Regions from separate parts of the Streptomyces sp. NPDC026672 genome, predicted to be linked through region 2. Evidence: riboswitches for the same ligand, from Rfam matches in the RefSeq annotation. Region 2 holds a riboswitch; the other holds the start of a gene.
What was found. Region 2 has a riboswitch for glycine ahead of gcvT (glycine cleavage system aminomethyltransferase GcvT). Riboswitches for the same ligand answer to the same signal wherever they lie in the genome.

Region 1 (4,206 bases), on a different contig from region 2:
GCCCGGGACGAGGCGTCGGCGCTGGTGGCCGGGCAGAAGCTGCGCGAGGACATACGGACGGTCACGGGGCTCACCGGGTCGGTGGGGCTCGCGGCCTCCAAGATGCTCGCCAAGATCGCCTCAGAGCGGGCCAAGCCGGACGGGCTGGTGCTGATCGAACCGGGCACGGAGCGGGCGCTGCTCGGTCCGCTGTCGGTGCGGACCCTGCCGGGGGTGGGGCCGGCGACGGGCGACCACCTGCGGCGGGCCGGGATCACCACGGTCGAGGAGCTGGCGGAGGCGGGGGAGGACGAGCTGGTGCGGCTGGTGGGCAAGGCGCACGGGCATGGGCTGTACGCGATGGCGCTGGCGCACGACGAGCGGCCCGTGGTGGCGGAGCGGGAGACCAAGTCGGTGTCGGTCGAGGACACCTACGACGTGGACATCCACGACCGGCTGCGGGTCGGGCTGGAGGTGCAGCGCCTCGCGGACCGGTGTGTGCGGCGGCTGCGCGGGGCCGGCCTTTCGGGACGGACGATCGTGCTCAAGGTGCGCAGGTACGACTTCTCGACGCTGACCCGGTCGGAGACGCTCCGGGGTCCCACGGACGATCCGGCGGTGGTCCGGGAGGCGGCGGCGCGGCTCCTGGACTCCGTGGACACGACCGGTGGGGTGCGGCTGCTCGGGGTGGGCGTCTCGGGGCTGGCCGACTACACGCAGGAGGACCTGTTCGCACAGGCGGCGGGCGAGCGGGCGGACACGGCGGACACGGCCGCCGAGGAGGAGGCCGAGGCCGCGCCCGTCGTCCGGGAGGCGGCGCCGGCCGAACGCCGCTGGCCGCCGGGCCGTGACGTTCGGCACACCGAGCACGGCCACGGCTGGGTGCAGGGCAGCGGTCTGGGCCGGGTCACGGTCCGCTTCGAGACCCCGGACTCCGGTCCGGGCCGGGTGCGGACGTTCCGGACGGATGATCCCGCGTTGGAACCGGCCGATCCGCTGCCGCTGGTGCCGGGAGGTCCGGGAGGCTCAGGAGACGCGGGGGACGAGGACGCGGGGCTGGAGGGAGCAGCCGTGCGGGGCGGAGGTGACATCGGCGGCGGGGGCGGGTGAGGCGGGTGCGCTCGGCGGAGGGCGGGAGTCCGGGCGGGGACGTTGCTCCGTACGGGGACCGCGGCGGTGGGGGAAGCCGGAGAGCGTCCGTGGTGGACGTGCCGCGGGCCCCGGGGGTCAGGCGTCTTCCTTGCCCGCGACCTTGCCGAAGTCCCGGTCGGGGACCGTGGACGACGGCAGGGCCACGTCGAGGCCGTAGTGGTGGTAGAGCTGGAGCTCCTGCTCCGGGGAGAGGTGACGGCCCACGCCGAAGTCGGGGGCGTCCTTGATCAGGGCGCGTTCGAAGGGGACCCGGAGGGTGCCCTCGACCAGTTCGCTCGGTTCGAGCGGGACGAAGGCGTCGCGCGAGAAGAGACCGGTCCGTATGGCCGCCCACTCCGGCACACCCGTCGCGTCGTCGAGGTACACCTCGTCGATCGTGCCGATCTTGGTGCCGTTGCGGTCGAACGCCTTGCGGCCGATCAGGTGGCGCGGATCGATGTCGGTCTGCACGGGCCCTCCTCATGCTCACAAAGCCTCTGTAGGCACTACAAAAGTGCACAATCGGCCATGCGGCCACTCGAAAGCCGGTCATTGACCCCGCTGGTAGGCTGATGAGCGGCTGCCGACCCCGTGCGGGAGAGTCCTCCGGAGATCGTCGGAGGCGCCGAAGGAGCAAATCCTCCCCGGAATCTCTCAGGCCCACGTACCGCACGGACGAGGTCACTCTGGAAAGCAGGGCGGACGTCGACGGCGTCCGCTCTCACCGACGGTGAAAGCCGGGGCCCACGGGCCTCCGGTGAAGCTCTCAGGTCGAGATGACAGAGGGGGAGGCCGTCGGGGTGCCCGCGCCGGGGTGCCCCTCGAAGGTCGCGTCAGACCAGGAGGCCTCCGCCATGACCGCCGATCGCATTCCGCTCGCAGCACTCGAGCGGGGCACACCGTTCGAGGACCGCCACATCGGGCCCGACCCGGAGGCGCGGGCCAAGATGCTCGCCCAGGTGGGCTACGGCTCGCTGGACGAGCTCACCGCGGCCGCCGTCCCGGACGTCATCAAGAACGCCGACACGCTGGACCTGCCCGGCGCCCGGACCGAGGCCGAGGTGCTGGCCGAGCTGCGCTCCCTCGCGGACCGCAACCAGGTGCTCGGCTCGATGATCGGCCTGGGCTACTACGGCACCTTCACCCCGCCCGTCGTCCTGCGCAACGTCATGGAGAACCCGGCCTGGTACACGGCCTACACGCCGTACCAGCCGGAGATCTCCCAGGGCCGCCTGGAAGCGCTGCTGAACTTCCAGACCATGGTCGCCGACCTCACCGGCCTGCCCACCTCCGGCGCCTCCCTGCTGGACGAGGGCACCGCCGCGGCCGAGGCGATGGCGCTGTCCCGGCGCATGGGCAGGAACAAGAAGGGCCTCTTCCTGATCGACGCGGACGCGCTGCCGCAGACCGTCGCCGTCATCGAGACCCGCGCGGAGCCGACCGGCGTCGAGGTCGTCGTCGCCGACCTCAGCGACGGCATCCCGGCCGAGATCGCCGCGCGCGAGATCAACGGCGTGCTGCTCCAGTACCCGGGCGCCTCCGGTGCCGTACGCGACCTCAAGCCGGTCATCGAGCAGGCGCACGAACTCGGCGCCCTCGTCACCGTCGCCGCCGACCTGCTCGCCCTCACCCTGCTGACCCCGCCCGGGGAGCTGGGCGCCGACATCGCCGTGGGCACCACGCAGCGCTTCGGTGTGCCGATGGGCTTCGGCGGACCGCACGCCGGCTACATGGCCGTGCACGAGAAGTTCGCGCGCAGCCTGCCCGGCCGGCTCGTGGGCGTCTCCGTCGACGCCGACGGCAACAAGGCGTACCGGCTCGCCCTCCAGACGCGTGAGCAGCACATCCGCCGTGAGAAGGCGACCAGCAACATCTGCACCGCGCAGGTGCTGCTCGCGGTGATGGCCGGCATGTACGCCGTGTACCACGGGCCCGACGGGCTGACCGGCATCGCGCGCCGCACCCACCGCTACGCCACGGTCCTCGCCGCCGGGCTCACCGCGGGCGGCGTCGAGCTCGTCCACGGCGCCTACTTCGACACCCTGACCGCCAAGGTCGCGGGCCGGGCCGCCGAGGTCGTGGCCGCCGCCCGCGACAACGGGGTCAACCTGCGCCTCGTCGACGCCGATCACGTCTCGATCGCCTGCGACGAGACCACGGACCGGGCCCACCTGGGCGCCGTGTGGGCCGCGTTCGGCGTCGAGGGCGACATCGAGGCGCTGGACGCCACCGCCGAGGAGACCCTGCCCGCCGGTCTGCTGCGCACCTCCGGGTTCCTCACCCACCCGGTCTTCCACCAGCACCGCTCCGAGACCGCGATGCTGCGCTACCTGCGCAGACTGGCCGACCGCGACTACGCGCTCGACCGCGGCATGATCCCGCTGGGCTCCTGCACCATGAAGCTCAACGCGACCACCGAGATGGAGCCGGTCACCTGGCCCGAGTTCGGACAGCTGCACCCCTTCGCGCCCGCCGAGCAGGCCGAGGGCTACCTCACGCTCATCCGCGAGCTGGAGGAGCGCCTCGCCGAGGTCACCGGCTACGACAAGGTCTCCCTCCAGCCGAACGCCGGTTCGCAGGGCGAGCTGGCCGGTCTGCTCGCGGTCCGCGGATACCACCGCGCCAACGGCGACGAGCAGCGCACCGTCTGCCTCATCCCGTCCTCCGCGCACGGCACCAACGCGGCCAGCGCCGTGATGGCCGGCATGCGGGTCGTCGTCGTGAAGACCGCCGAGGACGGCGAGGTCGACGTCGAGGACCTGCGGGCCAAGATCGAGCAGCACCGTGACGAGCTGGCCGTGCTGATGATCACCTACCCGTCGACGCACGGGGTGTTCGAGGAGCACGTCGCCGACATCTGCGCCCAGGTCCACGAGGCGGGCGGCCAGGTGTACGTCGACGGCGCCAACCTCAACGCCCTGGTCGGCCTCGCCAAGCCGGGCCACTTCGGCGGCGACGTCTCGCACCTGAACCTGCACAAGACGTTCTGCATCCCGCACGGCGGCGGCGGTCCCGGTGTCGGCCCGGTCGGCGTGCGCGCGCACCTGGCGCCGTACCTGCCCAACCACCCGCTCCAGCCGGCGGCCGGCCCCGAGA
Region 2 (4,206 bases):
TCACCTTCGGGCGGTGCTCCCGCGCGAGCTTCTCCAGCTCGGCCATGTCGACCAGACCGGTCGCCGGGTCGACGTGGTAGGCGACCACGTCGAACTGCTTGCCGGAGAAGTTCAGCCGCATCCCGTGGGTGAGGTGGCCGCCGTGGGCCAGGTCCAGGCCGAGGATCGTGTCGCCGGGCTGGGCCAGCGCGAACAGGGCCGCCTGGTTGGCGGAGGCGCCGGAGTGCGGCTGGACGTTGGCGTACTCGGCGCCGAACAGCTCCTTGAGCCGGTCGATCGCGATCTGCTCGGTGACGTCGACGTGCTCGCAGCCGCCGTAGTAGCGGCGGCCCGGATAGCCCTCGGCGTACTTGTTGGTGAGGACCGAGCCCTGCGCCTCCATGACCGCGAGCGGAGCGAAGTTCTCCGACGCGATCATCTCCAGCGTGGACTGCTGGCGGCGCAGCTCGGCGTCGACCGCGGCGGCCACGTCCGGGTCGAGCTCGTGCAGGGGGGTGTTCAGAAGCGACATGCGGTCGGTGACTCCTCAGCCGGCGGTGTGGGCGGCGTACTCGTCGGCGGAGAGCAGGTCGGCCGGCTCCTCCGTGACGCGCACCTTGAACAGCCAGCCGCCCTCGAAGGGGGCCGAGTTCACCAGCGACGGGTCGTTCACCACGTCCTCGTTGATCTCCGTGATCTCACCGGTGACGGGCGAGTAGAGGTCGCTGACGGACTTGGTCGACTCCAGCTCGCCGCAGGAGTCGCCCGCGGTCACCGCGGAGCCGACCTCGGGGAGCTGGGCGTAGACGACGTCGCCGAGCGCGTTGGCGGCGAACTCGGTGATCCCGACCGTCGAGACGCCGTCCTCGGCGACCGACAGCCACTCGTGTTCCTTGCTGTAGCGCAGCTGCTGGGGGTTGCTCATGGCCTGAATTCTCCTGTACGCGGGGATGTGCTGGTGAAAAGGGGGGATCGTCGGCCCGCTCGGGGCCGCAGGCCCGCGCGCGGGTGACCGCGCCCGGTGTCCGCTTCCGTTCCGCTTCCGGGTCTGCTTCCGGTTCTACGGTTCTACTTGCGGCGCTTGTAGAAGGGCAGCGCCACGACCTCGTAGGGCTCGTGGCTGCCCCGGATGTCGACGCCGACGCCGGCCGTGCCCGGCGCCGCGTGCGCCGCGTCGACGTACGCCATGGCGATGGGCCGGCCCAGCGTGGGGGAGGGGGCGCCCGAGGTGACCTCGCCGACCACCGCCCCGCCCGCGACGACCGGGTACCCGGCGCGCGGCACCCGGCGGCCCTCGGCGACCAGGCCGACCAGGACGCGCGGCGGGTCGGTCTCCGCGCGGGAGGCGGCCTCGGTCAGCGCCTCGCGGCCCACGAAGTCGCCCTCCTTGCCGAACTTCACGACCCGGCCGAGCCCCGCGTCGAACGGGGTCAGGGCGGTGGTCAGCTCGTGCCCGTACAGCGGCATGCCCGCCTCCAGGCGCAGCGTGTCGCGGCAGGACAGCCCGCAGGGCACGAGGCCGGCGGCCTCGCCCGCCTTGGTCAGCGCGTGCCACAGCTCGACGGCGTGCTCCGGCGCCACGAACAGCTCGAAGCCGTCCTCGCCGGTGTAGCCGGTCCGCGCGATCAGCGCGGGGACGCCGGCGACGGTGCCGGGCAGACCCGCGTAGTACTTCAGGCCGTCCAGGTCGGCGTCCGTGAGCGACGCGAGGATCGCCGGGGACTCGGGGCCCTGGACGGCGAGCAGCGCGTAGGCGTCGCGGTCGTCGCGCACCTCGGCGTCGAAGCCCGCGGCGCGTTCGACGAGTGCGTCCAGGACCACCTGGGCGTTGGAGGCGTTGGCCACGACCATGTACTCGGTCTCGGCCAGGCGGTAGACGATCAGGTCGTCCAGGATGCCGCCGTCGGCCCGGCAGATCATCGTGTAGCGGGCCCGGCCCACGGCGACGGAGGCGATGTCGCCGACCAGGGCGTAACCCAGCAGCGCGGCGGCCTGCGCGCCGGTGACCGTGATCTCGCCCATGTGCGACAGGTCGAAGAGACCGGCCCGGGTCCGCACGGCGACGTGCTCGTCACGCTCGGAGCCGTAGCGCAGGGGCATGTCCCAGCCGGCGAAGTCGGTCATCGTCGCGCCGAGCGAACGGTGCAGCGCGTCGAGCGCGGTGCGGCGGACTCCGGGGGATGCTGCGGATTCGGTGCTGCTCATCGGACGGTCGTCTCCCAGGAAAGGACGGGCGAGGTCGTTCCTCCCCATCTGTCATCGGGACCTGAGAGGTTCGCCATGACCGCCGACACGGGCGGGTCAGGACTTGCACCTTGGGTGGGGCCGCTGTCGCAGCGGCCCGCTTTTCAGATGTGCCTCGCCCGCGCGGTAACGGGGCCTGAGAGATTCAAGGGAGGGACTTGCTCCTTCGGCGCCCCGGTCGGCGTGCGGCCGGGGACTCTCCCGCGCGGATTCAAACGGCCGATATGCAGTTGGCGCGCACATCATCGCACGCCCGGCGCGCGGGCGGCAGGCCCCACTTTCCGTGACCGAGCTGTGGCAGTACGCGGACGAAACCAGAGACACCGGGCATTACCTTCTCTTTACACTCGACGGGCAGGGGATCTCCGAGCCCCAGGGGAGGACGATCACGGTGAACAGGACCACGGCGTACGCCACGACCACGGGCCTAGCGCTGCCGAAGCGCCCCGCAGCACCGACCCGCGCGCGCTGGGCCGAGTTCCCGGCCCCCGTCGTCCGCGACCTGCGCGAGCGCGCGGGACACAGCACACGCGAGCTGCTGTTCGGACCCCGCGACCTGGTGGTCGTCACCGGCCTTCCGGGCAGCGGCAAGTCGACCCTGATGCACCGCGCGGTCGAGGGCCGGCGCGTCGACTCCCAGGACACCCGCGACCGCTGGGAGCACCGCCTCCCGCGGTTCGTGCCCTACGCGCTTTACCGCCCCTTGGTCCGGCTGGCCCACTACGCCGGGCTGCGCCGCGCCCTGCGCTCCGGTGAGGGCGTCGTCGTGCACGACTGCGGCACCCAGCGCTGGGTGCGCGGCTGGCTGACCCGCGAGGCCCGGCGCCGCGGCGGCACCCTGCACCTGCTGTTCCTGGACGTCGGCGCGGACACCGCGCTCGCCGGGCAGCGCGAGCGCGGCCGGGGCGTCTCCCGCTACGCGTTCCTGCGCCACCGCACGGCCGCCGGCCGCCTCCTGCGCTCGGTGGAGCGGGGGCGGCTGCCCGAGGGCTGCGGTTCGGCGGTGCTGCTCGACCGGGACGCCGCCGACGTGCTGCACCGGATCGGATTCGGGGAGTGAGGCACTGTCGGCGGCACCCGCTAGCCTTTTCAGCCAGACCCGTGGTTCCCAGCAGGCGGTAGGCACATGGACTTCCCGGCGGACATCCCCGCTGACTTCCCGGCACAGGCACACCCCCAGCCGCACGGCGGATGGCCCGGCAACGAACTGGAGGAGGTCCTCTCGGCGTCCCTCGGCGTGCCCTCGGCCGGCGGCCGCATCATCGAGGTCCTGGGCCGCAGCTTCGTCTGGATACCCCTGCCCTCCGGGGGCGGCCCGGACAGCGGCTCGCTGGACCTGCCCACGGTGGACATCGACGGCCAGGCGTACGTCCCGGTGTTCAGCTCCGAGGAGCAGTACCGCCAGGTCGTCGGCGCCCACCTCTCGTTCACCATCGCCCCCGCCGTCGAGTTCGCCCGCGGGCTGCCCCCGCAGGTCGGACTGGCCGTCAACCCCGGCGGCGTGGTCGGGGTGCCGCTGCCGCCGGAGGCCGTCGCCGAGATCTGCCGCGCGGGCAGCACCCCGCTCGACGGCCCGGCGGTCGGCGGCCGGGTCCGCCTCTTCGAGCCCGACTGGCAGGACGACCCGGTCGACTTCCTCTCCGCCGCCGCGGCCGAGTTCGCCGCGACGGGCGTGGTCGCCACGGCCCGCCGCTGCCTCGCCGCGATCGAGACGGCGGAGCCGGTGCTGTTCATCGGCGTCGAACTCTCCCAGTGGGAGGGCGACCTGCGGGCCCTGCCCCTGGACGCCCTGGGCAAGGCGCTCGGCGCGGTCCCCGTGCCCTGGCCGGTCAACCTGGTCCTGCTGGACGTCGCGGACGACCCGGTCGCCCACTGGATGCGGGAGAACGTCCGCCCCTTCCACCAGCACGGCCACTGAGGACCCCGCCGGGAGGGCCGCGACGGGCCCTCCTCGGTGCGCGGGCCCGGCACGGTCGGCCGCGC

Region 1: another riboswitch for glycine. It lies ahead of gcvP (aminomethyl-transferring glycine dehydrogenase); the one in region 2 lies ahead of gcvT (glycine cleavage system aminomethyltransferase GcvT).

Annotation. Positions count from the first base shown of each region.
Region 1 covers NZ_JBEZXS010000051.1:9,346-13,551, forward strand. Annotated here, with positions in the region: gene AB0F77_RS36995 (DNA polymerase IV) at 1-1,089, shown strand, start outside; gene AB0F77_RS37000 (PRC-barrel domain-containing protein) at 1,207-1,581, opposite strand; glycine riboswitch at 1,695-1,790, shown strand; gene gcvP (aminomethyl-transferring glycine dehydrogenase) at 1,965-4,206, shown strand, end outside.
Region 2 covers NZ_JBEZXS010000041.1:30,793-34,998, forward strand. Annotated here, with positions in the region: gene glyA (serine hydroxymethyltransferase) at 1-511, opposite strand, end outside; gene gcvH (glycine cleavage system protein GcvH) at 527-904, opposite strand; gene gcvT (glycine cleavage system aminomethyltransferase GcvT) at 1,048-2,184, opposite strand; glycine riboswitch at 2,338-2,437, opposite strand; gene AB0F77_RS34185 (AAA family ATPase) at 2,615-3,283, shown strand; gene AB0F77_RS34190 (enhanced serine sensitivity protein SseB) at 3,350-4,141, shown strand.